DNA from 2 places in the Escherichia fergusonii ATCC 35469 genome. Region 1 is predicted to be linked to the other one. Evidence: predicted binding sites of a transcription regulator. Region 1 holds the regulator's gene; the other holds the start of a gene.

Region 1 (12,234 bases):
AGCGATGGATGCGAAAAAACGCTACGAAGATCCTGATAAATCCTGATTGTGATGAAATAACTCAGAAGGGAATCTGAGTTGTGTCATATCGTGCCTGCATCACAGTTTTAGCCTTTGTTTTTATTCTCTAATATCTTAATCTTAAAGATAACAATACATTATCAGAAACATTTGGAATCTTTACACTTTGCGTTGCACATCTGCTGCTACGCTATTTCACATTTGCAACCCAGACCGATGTGAACCATAAACATTTGCCTGGTAACTTAACGACGAAAAAAGGTGGAATAAAATGAGTGCGTCGTTGGCAATTCTTACCATCGGCATCGTCCCAATGGAGGAGGTACTCCCTCTATTGACCGAGTATATTGATGAAAATCAGATCTCCTGTCATAGCTTATTGGGGAATATGAGCCGCGAAGACGTCATGGCGGAATATGCCGTAGAAGTTGGTGAAGATCCGCTTTTAACGTTACTTCGTGATAACCAACTGGCACATGTTTCCCGTCAAAAAGTTGAGCGCGATTTGCAAAGTGTTGTTGAAGTTCTGGATAACCAGGGGTTTGACGTTATTTTGCTAATGAGTACGGCAGCAATAAAAAATATGACCGCGCGAAATACGATATTACTGGAGCCGCTGCGAATAATTCCTCCGCTGGTGGCATCAATTGTTGATGGGCATCAGGTTGGCGTTATTGTTCCCGTCGAAGAGTTGCTCGCGGTACAGGCACAAAAATGGCAAGTTTTAGCTACGCCGCCGTTGTATGCACTGGCCAATCCAATCCATGATCCGCCACATCAGTTAATTTCAGCAGGGAAAGAGCTGCTGGAAAATGGCGCCGATGTCATCATGCTGGATTGCCTTGGTTTTAACCAACGTCACCGAGATTTACTGCAAAAAAACTTAGATGTTCCGGTTTTACTCTCTAATGTCTTGATTGCCCGACTGGCTTCAGAATTGTTGGCTTAATTTCGCGTGACAGGCAGAGTCTCAGCACCCTATATTGAATGCTAACTTCAAAACGAGACAGGGCCTGTTTATGCTTCAAAGTAACGAATATTTTTCCGGGAAAGTGAAGTCAATTGGCTTTACCAGCAGCAGTACTGGCCGCGCCAGTGTAGGTGTGATGGTTGAAGGAGAATACTTATTCAGTACCGCAGAGCCAGAAGAAATGACGGTAATTAGTGGTGCGTTGAATGTCTTACTTCCAGAAGCTACCGAGTGGCAGGTATACCAGGCAGGCCAGGTGTTTAATGTTCCAGGGCATAGCGAATTCCATTTGCAGGTTGCTGAACCGACATCTTATTTGTGCCGTTATTTGTAACAGCAATCCCTCTCCGTAACAGGAGAGGGTATTTCAGTTTAACGCTGTGCTTCGCCACCTAATCCTTCAATCAGATTTTGAATTAACGCAGCCAGTTCACCTGTCATCAGAATGAAATCAGCATCAAAACGTTGGGCAAAATCTTCACGATCAATATCTTCGTTTTGATCGCGTAATTCGTCGCAGAATTTCAGGCGTTTGAGCGAACCATCATCACACATCACAAACTGCACGCGTTGCTGCCAGTCTAAAGCTAACTTAGTAACCACTTTGCCAGCTTCAATATGATTGGTGATCTCTTCGCTGGTGAGATCCTGTTTTTTCGCCCGGATCACGCCGCCATCTTCCAGTAAGGATTTGAGTTCGGCTTCGTCCAGTAACTGGAAACCTTGTGCTGCGCTACCCGAACGTACCCATTCGGTTAGCGTCAGTTCAATCGGATTCTCCAGTGTCAGTGGCACGACGGGTAAAGAGCCCAGACTTTTACGCAGCAGTGCCAGTGTATCTTCTGCTTTTTTCGCACTGGCGCAGTCGACCATAATCAGACCGTTAACCGTATCAATCCACATCATCGTCTGGCTAAAACGGCTGAAGGCGCGCGGCAGGAGTGAGTGCAGCACTTCATCTTTAAGCGAATCTTTTTCTGTTTTCTTCAGCTTGCGCGCCTGTTCTGCTTCCAGTTTGGCGATTTTGGCTTCCAGCGCTTGCTTAATGACCGGTGATGGAAGAATTTTTTCTTCTTTGCGTGCGCAAATAACAATTTGACCATTGGCAACGTGCGTGAGTGCATCGCTGTGAGAACCCATTGGTGCAACCCAACCCATTTTCGCCATATCCTGGCTACCGCAGGGGGTAAATGCCATTGAGGCAAGTTGCTTTTCCATCTCTTCGGCACGCAGCGAAACATCGCGGCTAAGACGGTATACCATTAAATTTTTGAACCACAGCATGATAATTTCCACGGCCTTGTTGTTAAATTTAGCGGGCATAATAACGAATTGTCGGCCCCCTTGCATTGCCAATCCCGTTTCCCGTCTCTACGCTATTGATATTGAAAATAATAAGGAGTGTACCGTGCGTATAGGTATCGATTTAGGTGGCACCAAAACAGAAGTCATCGCGCTTGGGGAACACGGAGAGCAATGCTTTCGTCATCGCCTGCCCACGCCGCGAGATGACTATCAGCAAACCATAGAAACAATCGCCACATTGGTCGGGATGGCCGAAAAGGTAACCGGGCAGCGCGGAACTGTAGGTGTTGGCATACCCGGTTCTATTTCGCCTTATACTGGAGTGGTGAAAAATGCCAATTCAACCTGGCTTAACGGGCAACCGTTTGACAAAGATCTCAGCGTTCGCCTGCAGCGGGAAGTTCGCCTGGCGAATGATGCTAACTGCCTGGCGGTCTCTGAAGCGGTTGATGGCGCCGCTGCTGGTGCACAAACGGTGTTTGCCGTAATTATTGGCACGGGGTGTGGCGCGGGCGTGGCTTTAAACGGGAGAGCGCATATTGGCGGAAACGGAACGGCGGGCGAATGGGGGCATAACCCACTGCCATGGATGGATGAAGATGAGTTGCGCTATCGACAAGAAGTGCCTTGTTACTGCGGCAAACAGGGCTGCATTGAAACCTTTATTTCAGGTACGGGTTTTGCTACGGACTATCAGCGTCTGAGCGGTAAGCAACGTGAAGGCAGTGAGATTATCCAACTGGTAGAGGCAAAGGACGCTATTGCTGAACTGGCCTTAAGCCGCTATGAGTTACGCCTGGCAAAATCGCTTGCGCATGTTGTGAATATTCTCGACCCGGATGTGATTGTGTTAGGCGGTGGAATGAGCAATGTGGAGCGACTGTATCAGACCGTTCCGCAGTTGATTAAGTCGTTCGTCTTTGGCGGTGAGTGCGAGACCCCTTTGCGCAAAGCGCGTCATGGAGATTCCAGCGGTGTGCGCGGCGCGGCATGGTTATGGCCGCAACAAGATAAATAGTATGAGACTGTAAAATTGCCTGATGCGCTACGTTTATCAGGCATGAACAAAGCGCACTTTGTCAGCAAACTGCTGGTTTCAGGCTCACCCGGCGGCACGTAACCGCCGGGGCGTGCTTATTTCACCTGGAACTGATTATCCAGTTTGCTGTAGCCAAGTCCGTTGATCTTTTTAACTTTAATTTGCACCGGAATACGTTCTTTCATCGCTTCGACGTGGCTAATGACGCCAATCGTTTTGCCACTGGCATTTAGCGCATCCAGTGCATCCAGTGCGGTATCCAGTGTTTCGCTGTCCAGTGTGCCAAACCCTTCGTCGAGGAAAAGTGAATCAATTTGCGTTTTATGGCTGACCAAATCCGATAACGCCAGCGCCAGTGCCAGGCTGACGAGGAAGCTTTCACCCCCTGAGAGCGTGCGGGTATCGCGTACGGCATCTGCCTGCCAGGTATCGACCACTTCAACTTCCAGTGCCTCGCTGGCCTTGCGTTGCAGTAGATAACGACCGTGCAGACGGGTTAACTGGCGATTGGCCAGATGTACGAGGTTATCCAACGTCAGTCCCTGAGCAAATTTACGGAATTTATCGCCTTCTTTAGAGCCAATAAGGGCATTAAGACAGCCCCAGTCTTCGACCTGCTGCGTGGCTTTGTCAATCTGCGCCATCAGCGTTTGCTGCTGTTGGCGGTTATCCGCATCCTGCTTAATTTGCTGGCGAATTTCGCCCTGACGTTTGGCGTTTTCTTGTAACTGATACGCCAGTTGCGCCAGCGCCTGCTGAATGTGTTCAACAGAATATTGCGGCTCAAGATCCGCCGGTCGCTGCTGTTGATGTGCCACCAGAGCCTGACTTGCCTGATTAGACAGCGTTTGTACTTGCTGATAATGCTGTTCCAGCGATTGCTTGAACTGCTCTAGTCGGGCGTAGCTTTCTTCATCAAGCAAGGCGGCAAGAAACGCGGCTTGATCAGCAAACACGCTGGACTGTAACACTGACTCAAACGCTGTTTGTGCTTCTGCGGCGCGTTGCAGCTCTTGCGTCAGTTGCTGTTGCAGCGTTTGCCACTGACTTTGCAAGGAAAGACACTGATCATGGATCTGCCGCCAGTTTTGCCACTCAGTAACCTCTTCGCCAGTGGTCGTAATATCGCTTTCTGGCAAGGTTTCCAGTAAAGGCGCAAGCTCAGCGATTTTTGCCTGCAATGTGGTGAGCTCAGTCTGCCGCTTCTGCCACTCCTGGGCTTCCTGTTGGCGTGCCGTCAGCCAGCTTTGCTCATCACCTGCTTCAGGTAACGTCAGTGAAAAACGCGTTATGTCTTCTGCTAACGATGCCTTACGCTGTGCGATTTGTTGCTGAAATTGAGCAACTTGCTGCGCATGATTCGCAATTTGTAGTTGCAGTTCGTGGCGTTGATTGAGCAAATATAACTGCTTTTCATGTTCTTCCTGGGCATTCAGCCACGGCTGAATATCGTCATGAGGCTGTAGGATGATGCCAAGACGTTCAACAACTGTTTGCCATTCTTGAGTGAGTACTCGCTCATCTTTAATTAGCGTCTGCGCTTCGCTTTCGTCTCGCTGAAGTTGTTGCTGCAATGCTTCCAGTTGCCCACGCAGAGTGGCACCTTCCTCTCTGAGATTAGTAACTTCTTTTTCCAGTTCGGCGAGACGAGTCTGGTTAACACCTGGCTCCAGTGCCTGATAAGCAGCAACAGCCGGATGTGTTGTTGAACCGCAAAGTGGGCAAGGTTGTCCCGATTGTAATAAGGCGCGCTGGGCTTCAAGGCTTTTGATCCGGGCTTCCTGTTCGCAGATGGTTTTTACATCATTGAATTCTTGATTTTTCACCTTATAACGCTTGCGCATCTCTTCCAGCATAACGTTACGCTGGGTTAGTTGCTGGTGTAATTCCTGCGTAGAGGCCTGTAGCTGCGCGAGTCGTTTTTGCTTTGGCGTAATCTGCCCATGTAGAGTACTCAGTCGCTGACGAAGTGGGCGCTGCTGGTTATACAGTGCGAGAGCTGCATTCGTTTCATCAGGACTCAGGTTGAGAGTCGGCACTGGCAGACTTTCCAGCTTCCGGGTATCGCTTGTCAGTTGTTGTTGCCATTTTTGCTGCTGGCTGTGGTCATTGGTTTGTTGAGCAAACAATGCCCGCCATCCCGCCAGCTCGTTACTCATCAGGCGAAAGGCATCGTTTGTTGCCAGCCAGTCACTTAGCGTTTGCCGTGTAGAAAGCATCGCATTCATCTGTTTTTTCGCACTGCGGCGGATCCCTGCACGTTGTGCCAGCATCTGTTGTAAGCGAGTGTTTACTTCTTCGCTTTGCTGGCGAGTACGGGTTACCGCAGCAGTGTGCTCCTGAATACGTTGCCACTGTGGACGCAACTGCATGGCAGGTTGTGCCAGTTCCAGTGCTGCCAACTGAGGCTGTGCTTTTTCTATTTCTGCCTCGGCCTGGTGTTGTGCCTGCTGACGACGACTGGCCTCCTGCTGCAGTTCATTTTGGCGGATCAGCCAGTTAAGATGCTTTTGTTGAATTTGTTGGGCGGTAACTTGTTGTTTTTCTTCGTCAGTAAGTACCTGCAAACTTTCGGTTAAAGTTTGCAACTGCTCTGGCGTTAATAATGAGACACCGCTGACCTGGGCCTGAAGCTTTTCCAGTTCCGTACGCGCCGTTTTGTGTTGCTCAAATACCATGGCAGAGATTTGCCCGTAGATTTCCGTACCTGTCAGCTCTTCCAGCAACTCAGCACGTTCTTTCGGTTTTGCATTAAGAAAGGCAGCGAACTGCCCTTGTGAAAGCAGCATCGAACGGGTAAATCGATCATAATCCAGCCCGGTCAATGACGCTGTCATCTCCAGTTTGTCTTTGACTTTGTCGGCGAGGATCTTGCCATCTGCGCAGCGTGCCAGCTCAACACGTGGCGCCTGTAAATTACCGTCTGGCTGGTTACGCGCCCGATTCTGGCTCCAGAACGCGCGGTACGCTTCACCTTTTACTTCAAATTCCACTTCCGCCAGACATTCGGCAGTATCGCGGGTCATCAGGTCATTTTGTGATTGTGAAACGTTGGAAAGGCGTGGAGTTTCGTGATAAAGGGCCAGGCAAATTGCATCTAATAATGTCGTTTTACCGGCTCCCGTTGGGCCGGTAATGGCAAACAGTCCGTTGCTGGCAAACGGTTCTGTGGTGAAATCAATCTTCCATTCGCCTTTCAGAGAGTTCAGGTTTTTCAGGCGCAGGCTGAGGATTTTCATGCTTCGTGATCTCCTGCAAGGGTCTGCAACGTCGTGGCGAAAAGATGTTGCATACGCGCATGTTGCGACTCGTCCAGTTCTTCCAGTGCCAGGCGACGATTAAAAACTTCCTCGACGCTTAATTCATTGAGTGTTTCGCGTTTCTCGCTCGCTATAATCCGTTCACGCTGCTCGCGACTGCGACGCACCAGTAACACTTCTACCGGCAGTGACTCGGTTAAAGTCTGGATTTTCCTCTGCATATCATGCAGATAGTCATCAGTCGTGATTTCGATATCCAGCCATACTGGCGTCTGCAGTTCGGTATCACGCCATTGTTCAAGCTGTTCAGTAATTGCAGCCAGATCACCTTTCAATACGGCCAGTGGCTGAGTCATTGGCACGGGCAGCGCTTCGACACTGTGTAATTTGCCTTCTGCAAAGCTCACCAGATGTACGCTTTTAGTTTTGCCACACTCATCAAAACTCAGCGGGATGGGGGAACCGCAATAGCGAATATGTTCCTGTCCGCCAACAATTTGCGCCCGGTGAATATGCCCAAGGGCGATGTAATCTACAGGTGGGAAGTTTTGTGCCGGAAATGCATCCAGCGTGCCGATATAAATGTCACGTACAGCGTCACTTTTACTGGCACCCACGGTGGTAAGGTGTCCGGTAGCAATAATCGGCAGTTGCTGATCACCGCGCAGGTTGCAGGCTTCCGTATATTGTTGTTGGTAGTAGTCCGTGATTGTGGCCAGCAGATGTTGCTGTTTTTCACTGCCTGACAGCCCTGCCTGGCTGGTCACGATGTCGCGTGGACGTAAAAACGGAATGGGGCACAGAACAGCACCCGGAGTGCCGTCACGCCGTTTCAGCAGCTGTGGGCGTAGGTTGGCACTGGCGACAACGGTCGTATTAAGAAAGGCGAGAATATCTCGTGATTCATTCAGTGTGGCGACCGAGTCGTGATTTCCTGCCAGTACCACCAGATGACACCCCGTTTGCTGTAAATTGACCACGAAGCGGTTGTACAGTTCGCGGGCATAACTTGGTGGTGATCCGGTATCGAAAATATCTCCGGCAACAATTATCGCATCCACCTGATGAGTTTGTGCCGTTGTGAGCAGCCAGTCGAGAAATGCCTGATGCTCCGCGGCGCGGCTCTTGCTGTAAAAATTCTGGCCCAGATGCCAGTCTGAAGTGTGGAGGATGCGCATAACAGTTTCCTGGCGAAAAAACGTGAAGGCGATTATACCCATAGACAGGCATTAATTTCTGTTTTATGACCTCTACAAATCAATAACCTGTACGAAACATCGACGATCTTTTCATAAATCTGTCATAAAACTGACGCATAATACCGCCGCATTGATAACGTGTAATTTATCTATAACAGGGCTAATCATGGCGAGACGTATTCTGGTTGTAGAAGATGAAGCTCCAATTCGAGAAATGGTCTGCTTCGTGCTCGAGCAAAATGGCTTTCAGCCAGTAGAAGCCGAAGATTATGACAGTGCTGTGAACCAACTTAATGAACCCTGGCCGGATCTCATTCTTCTGGACTGGATGTTGCCAGGCGGCTCTGGTCTGCAATTTATTAAACATCTCAAACGGGAAGCGCTTACCCGGGATATTCCGGTTGTGATGCTGACGGCGAGAGGCGAAGAAGAAGATCGTGTACGCGGCCTTGAAACAGGCGCGGATGACTATATTACCAAACCGTTTTCCCCGAAAGAGCTGGTGGCGCGTATTAAGGCCGTTATGCGCCGTATTTCGCCTATGGCAGTTGAAGAAGTTATTGAAATGCAAGGGCTAAGTCTTGATCCAACCTCACATCGGGTCATGACGGGCGAAACACCGCTGGATATGGGGCCTACCGAATTTAAATTACTGCACTTTTTTATGACGCATCCTGAACGCGTCTACAGTCGCGAGCAGTTGCTAAATCATGTCTGGGGAACGAATGTGTATGTGGAAGACCGTACAGTCGATGTCCACATTCGTCGCTTGCGTAAAGCGCTGGAACCAAGCGGGCATGACCGCATGGTGCAGACAGTGCGAGGAACAGGGTATCGTTTTTCGACCCGCTTTTGACGCCTCACCCGCCGTAATGGCGGGTGAGGCTTTCTATAGAGTAAATGGAGTATGACGCGTGCTTGAACGGCTGTCATGGAAAAGGCTGGTTCTGGAACTGATACTTTGCTGTATCCCTGCCTTTATCCTGAGTATTTTTTTTGGTCATCTGCCCTGGTTTTTGCTGGCATCAGTCACAGGATTGCTTATCTGGCATTTCTGGAACTTACTACGCCTCTCCTGGTGGCTTTGGGTAGACAGAAGTATGACGCCACCACCAGGGCGCGGGAGCTGGGAGCCATTGCTGTATGGCATCCATCAAATGCAATTACGCAATAAAAAACGCCGCCGTGAATTGGGTAATTTAATCAAACGTTTTCGAAGTGGCGCAGAGTCTCTGCCAGATGCCGTTATTCTGACGACCGAAGAAGGGGGGATTTTCTGGTGTAACGGCCTTGCTCAGCAGTTGTTGGGGCTACGCTGGCCTGATGACAGTGGCCAGAACATCCTCAACTTATTGCGCTACCCGGAGTTTGCCCATTATCTAAAAAGCCGCGATTTTTCACGACCAATTAATTTGGTATTGAACAATGGTCGTCATCTTGAGATTCGCGTGATGCCTTATACTGATCGGCAACTGCTGATGGTGGCGCGAGATGTTACTCAAATGCACCAGCTTGAAGGAGCCAGACGGAACTTTTTTGCTAACGTAAGCCATGAGCTGCGCACGCCGCTTACGGTCTTACAAGGCTATCTGGAAATGATGCATGAACAGCCGCTGGAAGGTGCGACGCGAGAAAAAGCGCTTCATACTATGCGTGAACAAACACACCGTATGGAAGGCTTGGTGAAACAGCTGCTTACGCTGTCAAAAATTGAAGCTGCCCCGGTGCTGGCACTGAATGAACAAGTCGATGTGCCGATGATGCTACGAGTAGTGGAGCGGGAAGCTCAAACACTGAGCCAGAATAAACACAAAATTACATTTGATATCGACAATCAAATTAAAGTGTTGGGCAATGAAGATCAGCTGCGCAGTGCCATTTCGAATCTGGTCTATAACGCAGTTAATCACACGCCAGAAGGTACGAAGATTGCTGTACGCTGGCAGCGCGTGGCACATGGTGTGGAGTTTAGTGTGGAAGATAATGGTCCTGGAATTACCGCCGAACACCTTCCGCGTCTCACTGAGCGCTTCTATCGTGTGGATAAAGCGCGTTCGCGACAGACAGGGGGCAGTGGCCTCGGTCTGGCGATTGTAAAGCACGCGCTCAATCACCACGAAAGCCGATTACATATTGAAAGCACACCTGGCGTTGGCACTCGGTTTAGCTTTGTATTACCGGAACGTTTAATTGCCAAAAATAGCGCTTAACAGACCGTTGTCAGATTATCTTTCCATAAGCCAGCTAATGCTGGCTTATTTTCTTTGCGTCTTTTCCCCTTGCGGTGAATTTTCCGACGTCTGATGATTTCTTGTTCGCATGATTAGCCATGACTATTTCACTTAAATAGCGTTTTATGCTGAAGTGATATTTTATATTGCTATATCGTTCTGGTTTTTAGATCCCTTCTTGCTTTAAAACGTTATAAGCGTTTAAATTGCGCCTCATGTGCTGTCATAGCGACTGCATTCTGGCGGTAAACCGAAAAACAATTCTTCATCTCGCCAGTCCGGGAGCATATCCCGCTATAATTGATTAAAAATGCTGCACTATCATCCCGTTGGTAAAGCATGAATTTACGTATCAACACCACATCCACAGGCAGTAAGATTTTATGACCCATAAGTTAAGATCACGCGATATCATCGCATTGGGATTTATGACATTTGCGTTGTTTGTTGGCGCAGGTAACATCATTTTCCCTCCAATGGTTGGCCTGCAGGCTGGCGAACATGTCTGGACTGCCGCTTTCGGTTTCCTTATTACTGCTGTCGGTCTTCCGGTATTGACAGTTGTCGCACTGGCAAAAGTTGGTGGCGGTATCGATAGTCTGAGTTCGCCCATCGGTAAAGTAGCTGGCGTTTTGCTGGCAACAGTATGTTATCTGGCTGTTGGTCCGCTGTTTGCTACCCCGCGTACCGCAACGGTCTCCTTTGAAGTGGGTATTGCTCCGCTGACGGGTAACTCACCGCTGCCATTATTTATCTACAGCCTGATTTACTTTGCTATCGTGATTCTGGTTTCGCTTTATCCGGGCAAACTGCTGGATACCGTCGGTAACTTCCTGGCACCGCTGAAAATTATCGCGCTGGTCATCCTGTCTGTTGCCGCAATTGTCTGGCCGGCGGGCTCTATCAGCACGGCGACTGAGGCTTATCAAAACGCCGCGTTTTCTAACGGCTTCGTTAATGGCTATCTGACCATGGATACGCTTGGCGCGATGGTGTTTGGTATCGTTATTGTTAATGCGGCGCGTTCTCGCGGCGTATCCGAAGCACGTTTGTTGACTCGTTACACCGTTTGGGCTGGTCTGATGGCGGGTGTTGGTCTGACATTGCTGTATCTGGCGTTGTTCCGTTTGGGTTCCGACAGTGCATCGCTGCTTGAACAGTCAGCTAATGGTGCGGCTATTCTGCATGCCTACGTTCAGCATACCTTTGGCGGCGGCGGTAGCTTCCTGCTGGCGGCGTTAATCTTTATCGCCTGCCTGGTGACGGCGGTTGGCCTGACGTGTGCTTGTGCAGAGTTTTTCGCTCAATATTTACCGCTCTCTTACCGGACACTGGTGTTTATCCTTGGCGGTTTCTCGATGGTGGTATCTAACCTCGGTTTGAGCCAGCTGATTCAGATCTCTGTTCCAGTGCTGACAGCAATTTATCCGCCATGTATCGCACTGGTTGTATTAAGCTTCACCCGCTCCTGGTGGCATAATTCCACCCGCGTAATTGCACCGCCTATGTTTATCAGCCTGGTTTTTGGTATCCTTGACGGCATTAAAGCCTCGGCAATCGGTGATGTATTACCTGCCTGGGTGCAGCGTCTGCCGCTGGCAGAACAAGGGTTGGCGTGGTTAATTCCAACAGTGGTGATGGTTGTTCTGGCCATTATCTGGGATCGTGCAGCAGGGCGTCAGGTGACCTCCAGCGCTCACTAAATCACTGACAATGTGTTTTTGACCACGGGGCTGCGATGCCCCGTGGTTTTTTATTGTGTTGATGGGTTAGGAATCGATGGAAAGTAACAACAAGCTAAAGCGTGGGCTCAGTACCCGGCATATTCGCTTTATGGCACTGGGTTCAGCAATCGGCACCGGTTTGTTTTACGGTTCAGCCGATGCCATCAAAATGGCCGGTCCCAGCGTACTACTGGCTTATATTATCGGCGGGGTAGCTGCATATATTATTATGCGTGCACTGGGAGAAATGTCTGTTCACAACCCGGCTGCAAGCTCCTTCTCTCGTTATGCACAGGAAAACCTCGGCCCGCTGGCGGGTTATATCACTGGCTGGACCTACTGCTTTGAAATCCTTATTGTCGCCATCGCCGATGTGACCGCGTTCGGTATCTATATGGGCGTCTGGTTCCCGACGGTGCCGCACTGGATTTGGGTACTGAGCGTGGTGCTGATCATTTGCGCCGTAAACCTGATGAGCGTGAAGG
Region 2 (12,234 bases), 790 kb from region 1:
TGGCGCTACCCAGCCTGTTTAACGGTCAGTGGGTTGTGGGCCATAGTGAAAACTTCTCTGCCTCTATTACCACCATGCAGGCGGTGATCTGGATTGTTACCTTCCTCGCCATGTTGGCGCTGACAATTTTCATCCGCTATTCCCGCATGGGGCGCGCCTGTCGTGCCTGCGCGGAAGACCTGAAAATGGCGAGCCTGCTTGGCATCAACACTGACCGGGTGATTGCGCTGACCTTTGTGATTGGCGCGGCGATGGCGGCGGTGGCCGGCGTGTTGCTCGGCCAGTTCTACGGCGTAATTAATCCCTACATCGGCTTTATGGCCGGGATGAAAGCCTTTACTGCTGCGGTACTCGGTGGGATTGGCAGTATTCCGGGAGCGATGATTGGCGGCTTGATCCTGGGGATTGCGGAAGCGCTCTCTTCTGCCTATCTGAGTACGGAATATAAGGATGTGGTTTCATTTGCCCTGCTGATTCTGGTACTGCTGGTGATGCCGACCGGTATTCTGGGGCGCCCGGAGGTAGAGAAAGTATGAAACCGATGCATATTGCAATGGCGCTGCTCTCTGCCGCCATGTTCTTTGTTCTCGCGGGCGTCTTTATGGGTGTGCAACTGGAGCTGGACGGCACCAAACTGGTGGTCGACACGGCTTCGGACATCCGTTGGCAGTGGGTGTTTATTGGCACTGCGGTGGTCTTTTTCTTCCAGCTTGTGCGACCTGCATTTCAGAAAGGATTGAAAAACGTTTCCGGGCCGAAGTTTATTCTGCCCGCGATTGATGGCTCCACGGTGAAGCAAAAGCTGTTCCTCGTCGCACTGTTGGTGCTTGCGGTGGCGTGGCCGTTTATGGTGTCGCGCGGGACGGTGGATATCGCCACCCTGACCATGATCTACATTATCCTCGGCCTCGGGCTGAACGTGGTGGTGGGGCTGTCTGGCTTACTGGTACTGGGTTACGGTGGTTTTTACGCCATCGGCGCTTACACCTTTGCCTTGCTCAATCACTATTACGGTCTTGGCTTCTGGACCTGTTTGCCGATTGCCGGGTTGATGGCGGCGGCGGCGGGCTTCCTGCTCGGCTTCCCGGTGTTGCGTTTACGTGGCGACTATCTGGCGATCGTTACTCTCGGTTTCGGCGAAATTGTGCGCATATTGCTGCTCAATAACACGGAAATCACCGGCGGTCCGAACGGAATCAGTCAGATCCCGAAACCGACACTCTTCGGACTCGAGTTCAGTCGCACCGCCCGCGAAGGCGGCTGGGATACGTTCAGCAATTTCTTTGGCCTGAAATACGACCCGTCCGATCGCGTCATCTTCCTCTACCTGGTGGCGTTACTGTTGGTGGTGTTAAGCCTGTTTGTCATTAACCGCTTACTGCGGATGCCGCTGGGCCGCGCCTGGGAAGCGTTGCGTGAAGATGAAATCGCCTGTCGTTCGCTGGGCTTAAGTCCGCGTCGTATCAAGCTGACCGCTTTTACCATCAGTGCCGCGTTTGCCGGTTTTGCCGGAACGCTGTTCGCGGCACGTCAGGGATTTGTCAGCCCGGAATCCTTCACCTTTGCCGAATCGGCGTTTGTGCTGGCGATAGTGGTGCTCGGTGGTATGGGCTCGCAATTTGCGGTGATTCTGGCGGCAGTTCTGCTGGTGGTGTCGCGCGAATTGATGCGCGACTTTAACGAATACAGCATGTTAATGCTCGGTGGTTTGATGGTGCTGATGATGATCTGGCGTCCGCAGGGCTTGCTGCCTATGACGCGCCCGCAACTCAAGCTGAAAAACGGCGCAGCGAAAGGAGAGCAGGCATGAGTCAGCCATTATTATCTGTTAACGGCCTGATGATGCGCTTCGGTGGCCTGCTGGCGGTGAACAACGTCAATCTTGAACTGTACCCGCAGGAAATCGTCTCGTTAATCGGTCCTAACGGTGCCGGAAAAACCACGGTTTTTAACTGTCTGACCGGATTCTACAAACCCACCGGCGGCACCATTTTACTGCGCGATCAGCATCTGGAAGGTTTGCCGGGGCAGCAAATTGCCCGCATGGGCGTGGTGCGAACCTTCCAGCATGTGCGTCTGTTCCGTGAAATGACGGTGATTGAAAACCTGCTGGTGGCGCAGCATCAGCAACTGAAAACCGGGCTGTTCTCTGGCCTGTTGAAAACGCCTTCTTTCCGCCGCGCCCAGAGCGAAGCCCTCGACCGTGCCGCAACCTGGCTTGAGCGCATTGGTTTGCTCGAACACGCTAACCGTCAGGCGAGTAACCTGGCCTACGGTGACCAGCGCCGTCTGGAGATCGCCCGCTGCATGGTAACGCAGCCGGAGATTTTAATGCTCGACGAACCAGCGGCAGGTCTTAACCCGAAAGAAACCAAAGAGCTGGATGAGCTGATTGCCGAACTGCGTAACCATCACAACACCACTATTTTGTTGATTGAACACGATATGAAACTGGTGATGGGGATTTCAGACAGAATTTACGTGGTCAATCAGGGGACGCCACTGGCAAACGGTACACCGGAGCAAATCCGTAATAACCCGGACGTGATCCGTGCCTATTTAGGTGAGGCATAAGATGGAAAAAGTCATGTTGTCCTTTGACAAAGTCAGCGCCCACTACGGCAAAATCCAGGCGCTGCATGAGGTGAGCCTGCATATCAATCAGGGCGAGATTGTCACCCTCATTGGCGCGAACGGGGCGGGAAAAACGACCTTGCTCGGCACGTTATGTGGCGACCCGCGCGCCACCAGCGGGCGAATTGTGTTTGATGGTAAAGACATTACCGACTGGCAGACGGCGAAAATCATGCGCGAAGCGGTGGCGATTGTCCCGGAAGGACGTCGCGTCTTCTCACGCATGACGGTGGAAGAGAATCTGGCGATGGGCGGCTTTTTTGCTGAACGCGACCAGTTCCAGGAGCGCATAAAGTGGGTCTATGAACTGTTTCCACGTCTCCATGAGCGCCGTGTTCAGCGGGCAGGCACCATGTCTGGCGGTGAACAGCAGATGCTGGCGATTGGTCGCGCTTTGATGAGTAACCCACGTTTGCTATTGCTTGATGAACCCTCGCTCGGACTGGCACCGATTATCATCCAGCAAATTTTCGACACCATCGAGCAACTGCGCGAGCAGGGGATGACCATCTTCCTCGTCGAGCAGAACGCCAACCAGGCGCTAAAACTGGCGGATCGCGGCTATGTGCTGGAAAACGGTCATGTGGTGCTCTCCGATACCGGCGACGCGCTGCTGGCGAATGAAGCGGTGAGAAGCGCGTATTTAGGTGGGTAAATTATCAATAACCCGGTAGTCACGTTCTGCCGGGTTCTTTGTCCGTATACAGACTTGTTTCAACTGACCGGGAGGATTAAAACCAGACCACTTATTTGCCACGGAAAGGTTCCCTCCCATGCATTATGCCGTTGTCGTCATGCTTGAACTGCTTTGCTGTATTCACGCTTATCGCTCCGGACAAGAGCGATACTGGATTTTTATTATCTTCTGTTTTCCGGTGATTGGCTGCGTGGCGTATTTCGTCATGGTTATGCTGCCTGAAACGGGCGCTGACCGTCACGGGCGTACTTTGCTGATGCGCCTGCAGGACAAAATCAGCCCGGAACGCCACCTGCACAAATTAACCGAAGAGCTGGCGATTGCCGAGACCAATCAAAACCATTATGCGTTAGCTAACGAACTGGCGCGCCTTGGGCGTTATCACGAAGCCGTTCCCCATTATCAGCAGGCGTTAAGCGGAATTTTCGCCCATGAAGCGGTAATGATGTTAAGCCTGGCGCAGGCGCAATTTGCTATTCAGGAGTTCGCCGCCTGTCAGCAGACGCTGGAAGATGTGATGCGTTATAACCCCGATTTTCAGTCGGCAGACGGGCATTTGTTATTTGCCAGAGCGTTAGCCGCACAAGAAAAATACGCTGATGCGGAAAGCGAGTTTGAGGTGCTTGTTTCTTATTACCCCAGCCCGCAGGCGCGTATTTACTATGCGGAGTTGCTGGCGAAAATGAGTCGACTACGTGAAGCCAACGAGCAATATGTTGCTGTGGTTGATACGGCTAAACGCTCAAGACCACATTATAGAAAACACCACCGGGAATGGATTAAGACCGCCAATGACCGACTGAAGCAGAGTATTGTTCGATAAGTGCTGCGCCAGATAGTCTCTGGCGCATTAATTTTTCCCAACGTAGCATTATCCGTGCCCCATCTCCCATTTTCCCTCACCCGTACCGTCACCGCCTTGTCATCTTTCTGACACCTTACTATCTTACAAATGTAACAAAAAAGTTATTTTTCTGTAATTCGAGCATGTCATGTTACCCCGCGAGCATAAAACGCGTGAATTCGCGCATTCGGTACAACAAGAGAGATAAACGATGAAACCGTTACATTATACAGCTTCAGCACTGGCGCTCGGACTGGCGTTAATGGGGAATGCACAGGCAGTGACGACCATTCCGTTCTGGCATTCTATGGAAGGGGAACTGGGTAAAGAGGTGGATTCTCTGGCCCAACGTTTTAACGCCGAAAACCCGGATTACAAAATTGTACCGACCTATAAAGGCAACTACGAACAGAATTTAAGTGCGGGGATTGCCGCATTTCGTACCGGCAACGCGCCGGCTATTTTGCAGGTTTATGAAGTTGGCACCGCCACCATGATGGCGTCGAAAGCCATTAAACCGGTGTATGACGTGTTTAAAGAAGCGGGGATTCAATTCGATGAGTCGCAGTTTGTGCCGACGGTTTCAGGTTACTACTCCGACAGCAAAACCGGCCACTTACTCTCCCAGCCGTTCAACAGCTCGACTCCCGTTCTCTATTACAACAAAGACGCCTTCAAGAAAGCGGGGTTAGACCCGGAACAGCCGCCGAAAACCTGGCAGGATCTGGCGGACTATGCCGCAAAACTGAAAGCCTCCGGCATGAAGTGCGGCTACGCAAGCGGCTGGCAGGGCTGGATCCAACTGGAAAACTTTAGCGCCTGGAACGGTCTGCCGTTTGCCAGCAAAAACAACGGCTTTGACGGCACGGACGCGGTGCTTGAGTTCAACAAGCCGGAGCAGGTGAAACACATCGCCATGCTCGAAGAGATGAACAAGAAGGGCGATTTCAGTTACGTCGGGCGTAAGGATGAATCCACCGAGAAGTTCTATAACGGTGATTGCGCGATGACGACCGCTTCTTCCGGTTCTCTTGCCAACATTCGCGAGTATGCCAAATTCAACTACGGTGTAGGCATGATGCCGTACGACGCCGATGCGAAAGATGCGCCACAAAACGCCATTATCGGCGGGGCCAGCCTGTGGGTGATGCAGGGCAAAGATAAAGAAACTTACACCGGCGTGGCGAAGTTCCTCGACTTCCTCGCGAAGCCAGAAAACGCTGCCGAGTGGCATCAGAAAACCGGTTATCTGCCAATCACCAAAGCGGCGTATGACCTGACCCGTGAGCAGGGCTTTTACGAGAAAAACCCCGGGGCGGATACCGCGACGCGTCAGATGCTGAACAAGCCGCCGTTGCCGTTCACCAAAGGGCTGCGTCTGGGCAATATGCCGCAGATCCGCGTGATTGTGGATGAAGAGCTGGAAAGCGTGTGGACTGGTAAGAAGACGCCACAGCAGGCGCTGGATACCGCTGTTGAGCGTGGGAACCAGTTACTGCGCCGCTTTGAGAAATCTACGAAGTCTTAACCAGTGAAATGTCGGATGCGTTTCGCTTATCTGACCTGGCATCGCGTGTAGGCCGGAAAAGCGAAGCGCATCCGGCACAGTTCAGGAATTAACCGTAATGTCATCATCCCGTCCGGTGTTCCGCTCGCGCTGGCTGCCTTATTTGTTGGTCGCGCCGCAGCTCATCATCACCGTTATCTTTTTTATCTGGCCTGCGGGCGAAGCGTTGTGGTACTCGCTACAAAGCGTCGATCCGTTTGGCTTTTCCAGCCAGTTTGTCGGCCTGGATAACTTCGTCACGCTGTTTCATGACAGCTACTATCTCGACTCCTTCTGGACGACGATAAAATTCAGCACCTTTGTCACGGTCAGCGGTTTGCTGGTGTCGCTGTTCTTCGCGGCGCTGGTGGAGTACATCGTGCGCGGCAGCCGTTTCTATCAAACCTTAATGCTGCTGCCGTATGCCGTGGCTCCCGCCGTTGCCGCCGTATTGTGGATCTTCCTGTTTAACCCTGGTCGCGGGCTGATCACTCATTTTCTCGCTGAGTTCGGCTACGACTGGAACCATGCGCAAAACAGCGGTCAGGCAATGTTCCTGGTGGTGTTTGCCTCAGTATGGAAGCAAATCAGCTACAACTTTCTGTTCTTCTATGCCGCGCTGCAATCCATTCCTCGTTCGTTGATTGAAGCCGCAGCCATCGACGGCGCAGGTCCAATTCGCCGCTTCTTTAAGATTGCGTTGCCGCTTATCGCCCCGGTGAGCTTCTTCCTGCTGGTGGTGAACTTGGTGTACGCCTTCTTCGATACCTTCCCGGTGATCGACGCCGCCACGTCCGGCGGACCAGTACAGGCTACCACGACGCTGATTTATAAGATCTACCGCGAAGGCTTTACCGGGCTGGATTTGGCTTCGTCTGCCGCGCAGTCGGTGGTGTTGATGTTCCTCGTCATCGTGCTGACGGTGGTGCAGTTCCGCTATGTTGAAAGCAAGGTGCGTTACCAATGATTGAGAACCGTCCGTGGCTGACAATATTCAGCCATACCATGCTGATCCTCGGGATCGCGGTGATCCTCTTCCCGCTGTACGTGGCGTTTGTCGCGGCGACGCTGGATAAACAGGCCGTCTACGCCGCGCCGATGACGCTCATCCCCGGCACGCATCTGCTGGAAAACATCCACAACATCTGGGTGAACGGGGTAGGCACAAATAGCGCGCCGTTCTGGCGGATGTTGCTTAACAGCTTCGTGATGGCGTTCAGCATTACGCTCGGCAAAATTACCGTCTCGATGCTCTCGGCATTTGCCATTGTCTGGTTTCGTTTTCCGCTGCGTAACCTCTTCTTCTGGATGATTTTTATCACCCTGATGCTGCCAGTTGAAGTGCGTATCTTCCCGACAGTAGAAGTCATCGCCAACCTGAATATGCTCGACAGCTACGCTGGTTTAACGCTGCCGCTGATGGCCTCGGCAACCGCTACCTTCCTGTTCCGCCAGTTCTTTATGACGCTACCGGATGAGCTGGTGGAAGCGGCGCGGATCGACGGTGCGTCACCAATGCGTTTCTTTTGCGACATCGTTTTCCCGCTGTCGAAAACCAATCTGGCGGCGCTGTTTGTGATCACTTTTATTTACGGCTGGAACCAGTATTTGTGGCCGTTGTTGATTATTACCGACGTTGATCTCGGCACCACTGTGGCAGGGATCAAAGGGATTATCGCCACAGGCGAAGGCACCACGGAATGGAACTCAGTGATGGCGGCGATGTTGTTAACGCTTATCCCTCCGGTGGTGATTGTTTTAGTGATGCAGCGTGCCTTCGTGCGCGGCCTGGTCGATAGTGAGAAATAAGATGGCAGGACTGAAATTACAGGCAGTAACCAAAAGCTGGGATGGCAAAACCCAGGTCATTAAACCGCTGACCCTTGATGTGGCGGATGGCGAATTTATAGTGATGGTCGGGCCGTCTGGCTGCGGGAAATCCACGCTGCTGCGCATGGTTGCCGGGCTGGAGCGGGTCACCGAAGGCGATATCTGGATTAACGACCAACGCGTGACCGAAATGGAGCCGAAAGATCGCGGGATTGCGATGGTGTTCCAGAACTACGCTCTTTATCCGCATATGAGTGTCGAAGAAAACATGGCGTGGGGGCTGAAAATTCGCGGCATGGGCAAGCAGCAAATAGCCGAGCGTGTTAAAGAAGCGGCGCGCATTCTGGAGCTGGACGACCTGCTCAAGCGCCGTCCGCGTGAGCTTTCTGGCGGTCAGCGTCAGCGTGTAGCGATGGGCCGCGCGATTGTGCGCGATCCGGCGGTGTTCCTGTTTGATGAGCCGCTCTCTAACCTCGACGCCAAGCTGCGCGTGCAGATGCGCCTTGAGCTGCAACAACTGCACCGTCGCCTGAAAACGACTTCACTCTACGTTACTCACGATCAGGTTGAGGCGATGACGCTCGCTCAGCGGGTAATGGTGATGAACGGCGGCGTTGCCGAACAGATTGGCACGCCAGTTGAAGTCTACGAAAAGCCCGCCACTCTGTTTGTGGCGAGTTTTATCGGCAGTCCGGCGATGAACCTGCTGACAGGCCGCGTGAATAACGATGGCACGCATTTCGAACTGGACGGGGGGATGGCGCTACCGCTAAACGGTGGCTACCGTCAGTATGCCGGGCGTAAAATGACTCTTGGCATTCGCCCGGAACATATTGCGTTAAGCTCGCAGGCAGAAGGCGGCATACCGCTGGTGATGGACACGCTGGAGATCCTCGGCGCAGATAACCTGGCGCACGGACGCTGGGGCGAACAGAAGCTGGTGGTGCGACTGGCGCATCAGGAGCGCCCGACGGCAGGCAGCACGCTGTGGCTGCATCTGCCGGAAAATCAGCTACATCTTTTTGATGGTGAAACAGGACAACGAGTATGAGTAACTGGCCTTATCCCCGCATTGTCGCCCACCGTGGCGGCGGTAAGCTGGCCCCGGAAAACACCCTGGCGGCAATCGACGTTGGGGCAAAATACGGTCATAAGATGATCGAATTTGACGCGAAGTTATCGAAAGATGGCGAGATCTTCTTGCTTCATGACGACAATCTCGAACGCACCAGCAATGGCTGGGGCGTCGCGGGCGATCTGAACTGGCAGGATTTACTGCGCGTGGATGCAGGCAGTTGGTACAGCAAAGCGTTTAAAGGTGAGCCGCTGCCGTTGCTTTCGCAGGTGGCGGAACGCTGCCGTGAACATGGGATGATGGCAAATATCGAAATCAAACCCACCACTGGCACTGGTCCATTAACGGGCAAAATGGTATCGCTGGCGGCGCGCGAACTGTGGGCTGGTATGACGCCGCCGCTGCTGTCATCGTTTGAGATTGATGCTTTAGAAGCCGCGCAACAGGCTGCACCGGAACTGCCGCGCGGTTTGTTGCTGGATGAGTGGCGCGACGATTGGCGCGAACTGACCACGCGGCTGGGCTGCGTCTCTATTCATCTCAATCATAAGTTGCTCGATAAAGCGCGAGTGATGCAGTTGAAAGACGCTGGATTACGGATTCTGGTTTATACCGTCAACAAACCCCAGCGCGCGACAGAGTTGCTGCGCTGGGGCGTGGATTGCATCTGTACCGATGCGATTGATGTGATTGGCCCGAACTTTACGGCCCAATAGTTTTCAACGGAATATCAGGCTGCGGCGTGCTGGGCGGATTCAGCATGTCGCCGTTTCTCCTCTCCGGCAACATATGCTGCTGATTCAACGAACTATCCGGATTACGGTTGCTGTTTAACATCCCGCCGTTGGTGTTGGGCAGCATTTGCTGCCGGGCGGGATTTAGCTCCCCCGGCTGCGACTGCAATACCCGCTGAGAGTTGCTATTAATCTGATTTTCTAAATGCTGCTGTTGTAATTGCGTCTGAGTTTTCAGTTGCTGATTCAGCATCCCTTTTTGCTGGATTTGCTGCGTTTGCATTTGAGTTTGCATCCGCTGCTGGCTGGGGATCTGATATCCCGGCTGGTTGGGGTTATTCAGAGTATTAATGGGCTGTGCAAAGCCGACAAACGGCAGGAGTGCCGTCAAAAGCAGAAGTCGTTTCATCGCGTATCCTCCTCTGAAGATATCCTTTAAGTTTACTCGCTTCCCGGCAAAACGATGATTAATTCAGAGTTATATACCAGGCTTAGCTGGGGTTGCCCCACTCATAACTGGAGAATAACGATGATAAAACCGACGTTTTTACGCCGGGTGGCCATTGCTACTTTGCTTTCAGGATGTTGTTTTAGTGCTGTCGCCGCGCCACCTGCGCCGCCGCCCGTTTCATATGGTGTGGAGGAGGATGTCTTCCATCCGGTACGCGCGAAGCAGGGGATGGTGGCTTCTGTGGACGCCACTGCCACTCAGGTGGGGGTAGATATCCTTAAGGAGGGTGGGAATGCCGTTGATGCCGCCGTGGCCGTGGGGTATGCGCTGGCGGTAACGCATCCGCAGGCGGGGAATCTGGGCGGCGGTGGTTTTATGCTGATCCGCTCGAAAAATGGCAATACCACCGCTATCGATTTCCGCGAAATGGCGCCAGCCAAAGCAACACGCGATATGTTCCTCGATGACCAGGGCAACCCGGACAGCAAAAAATCACTCACTTCGCATCTGGCTTCCGGCACACCCGGTACGGTAGCGGGCTTCTCGTTGGCGCTGGAGAAATACGGCACCATGCCGTTGAATAAAGTGGTGCAACCGGCGTTTAAACTGGCACGCGATGGTTTTATTGTTAACGACGCGCTGGCTGACGATCTCAAAACCTACGGCAGTGAAGTGCTACCAAATCACGAAAACAGCAAAGCTATCTTCTGGAAAGAGGGCGAACCGCTGAAAAAGGGCGACAAGCTGGTACAGACGAATCTGGCAAAGAGCCTGGAGATGATTGCCGAAAACGGCCCGGATGAATTCTACAAAGGCACGATAGCGGAACAAATCGCCCTGGAGATGCAGAAAAACGGTGGCTTGATCACTAAAGAAGATTTAGCGGCCTATAAAGCGGTCGAACGTACACCAATAAGTGGCGATTATCGCGGGTATCAGGTTTACTCCATGCCACCGCCATCCTCCGGCGGGATCCATATCGTGCAGATCCTCAATATTCTGGAAAACTTCGATATGCAGAAATACGGCTTTGGCAGCGCCGACGCGATGCAAATCATGGCAGAAGCGGAGAAACATGCCTACGCCGATCGCTCGGAATATCTTGGCGACCCGGATTTTGTCAAAGTACCGTGGCAGGCGCTGACCAATAAAGCCTATGCCAAATCTATTGCCGATCAAATCGATATCAATAAAGCGAAGCCATCCAGCGAAATTCGTCCTGGCAAGCTTGCGCCTTATGAGAGTAATCAAACTACCCATTACTCAGTGGTGGATAAAGACGGTAACGCCGTGGCGGTGACCTATACGCTGAACACCACCTTCGGTACGGGCATTGTCGCGGGCGAGAGCGGTATTTTGCTCAATAACCAGATGGATGATTTCTCCGCCAAACCAGGCGTACCGAACGTTTACGGGCTGGTGGGCGGCGATGCCAACGCCGTCGGGCCGAATAAACGCCCGCTGTCGTCGATGTCACCAACCATTGTGGTCAAGGATGGTAAAACCTGGCTGGTCACCGGAAGCCCAGGCGGTAGCCGGATTATCACCACTGTGCTGCAAATGGTGGTGAACAGCATCGATTATGGCATGAATGTCGCCGAAGCGACCAATGTGCCGCGTTTCCACCATCAGTGGCTGCCGGACGAGCTGCGTGTCGAGAAAGGATTTAGCCCGGATACGCTCAAGCTGCTGGAAGCAAAAGGTCAGAAAGTGGCGCTAAAAGAGGCGATGGGCAGTACGCAAAGTATTATGGTTGGGCCGGACGGTGAGTTGTACGGTGCATCCGACCCGCGCTCGGTGGATGATTTAACGGCGGGGTACTAAGGTTAGCGGCCCTCTTCGTGGGAAGAGGGCCGTATTGTCAGGGCAAGCCGAAGGTAGCTTTTTTTATTTCATAATCCTGTAGATATTCTTCCAGCGGCTTTGCCGTTCCCAGCGAATGAATTTCACCACTGTCTTTATCAATAATAAAAGGTGCGTTACCAGCTAAGCGCGCGGCCTCATCACCAGTTTCGAGAAATTCTCGTGCTTCGAAACAGAAATACCAGCCCTGGCTAAAGCGTCCATGTAGAGTAATGACGACGGCGAGATCTGCATCATCAAGGTAATGGTTCGCTTTCGCGAATGCTTCCTGATAATTAATCATAATGATTCTGGATTTTCCGATGGGGCAGTTAGGTCATGCTTTTTTTCAAGCGCAACATATCCAACAAAGCCTTAATAAAATATTGTAATTTACAATAAGTTAATGATGTTCATTTCACCCGCGCCATATAATACGCATCGACATATTCGCCATTACGCAAAGCATACTTCTTACCGGTCCCTTCAATCTCAAAGCCGAATTTTTTATAGACCTTAATTGCTGGCGCGTTATCAACGAACACCGTTAGTTCAATACGATCTACCCGCAACCAGTTGTC

The links. The regulator PhoB, encoded in region 1, activates phosphate uptake and scavenging genes when phosphate is short. The targets are predictions, from matches to a motif close to CTGTCATAAAACTGNCNNAT.
Region 2: the regulator PhoB is predicted to act here: its motif matches at 4,251-4,270, upstream of ugpB (sn-glycerol-3-phosphate ABC transporter substrate-binding protein UgpB).

What each region holds. Positions count from the first base shown of each region.
Region 1 is NC_011740.1:2,693,832-2,706,065, reverse strand. Features, by position in the region: gene yaiA (protein YaiA) at 1-46, shown strand, start outside; gene EFER_RS13260 (AroM family protein) at 293-970, shown strand; gene ppnP (pyrimidine/purine nucleoside phosphorylase) at 1,041-1,325, shown strand; gene rdgC (recombination-associated protein RdgC) at 1,364-2,275, opposite strand; gene mak (fructokinase) at 2,400-3,314, shown strand; gene sbcC (exonuclease subunit SbcC) at 3,431-6,574, opposite strand; gene sbcD (exonuclease subunit SbcD) at 6,571-7,773, opposite strand; gene phoB (phosphate response regulator transcription factor PhoB) at 7,961-8,650, shown strand; gene phoR (phosphate regulon sensor histidine kinase PhoR) at 8,709-10,004, shown strand; gene brnQ (branched-chain amino acid transporter carrier protein BrnQ) at 10,409-11,728, shown strand; gene proY (proline-specific permease ProY) at 11,805-12,234, shown strand, end outside.
Region 2 is NC_011740.1:3,486,908-3,499,141, reverse strand. Features, by position in the region: gene livH (high-affinity branched-chain amino acid ABC transporter permease LivH) at 1-536, shown strand, start outside; gene livM (branched chain amino acid ABC transporter permease LivM) at 533-1,810, shown strand; gene livG (high-affinity branched-chain amino acid ABC transporter ATP-binding protein LivG) at 1,807-2,574, shown strand; gene livF (high-affinity branched-chain amino acid ABC transporter ATP-binding protein LivF) at 2,576-3,289, shown strand; gene EFER_RS17205 (tetratricopeptide repeat protein) at 3,408-4,154, shown strand; gene ugpB (sn-glycerol-3-phosphate ABC transporter substrate-binding protein UgpB) at 4,387-5,703, shown strand; gene ugpA (sn-glycerol-3-phosphate ABC transporter permease UgpA) at 5,801-6,688, shown strand; gene ugpE (sn-glycerol-3-phosphate ABC transporter permease UgpE) at 6,685-7,530, shown strand; gene ugpC (sn-glycerol 3-phosphate ABC transporter ATP binding protein UgpC) at 7,532-8,602, shown strand; gene ugpQ (glycerophosphodiester phosphodiesterase) at 8,599-9,342, shown strand; gene EFER_RS17175 (DUF2756 family protein) at 9,329-9,769, opposite strand; gene ggt (gamma-glutamyltransferase) at 9,890-11,635, shown strand; gene EFER_RS17165 (YrhB family protein) at 11,673-11,957, opposite strand; gene yhhY (N-acetyltransferase) at 12,067-12,234, opposite strand, start outside.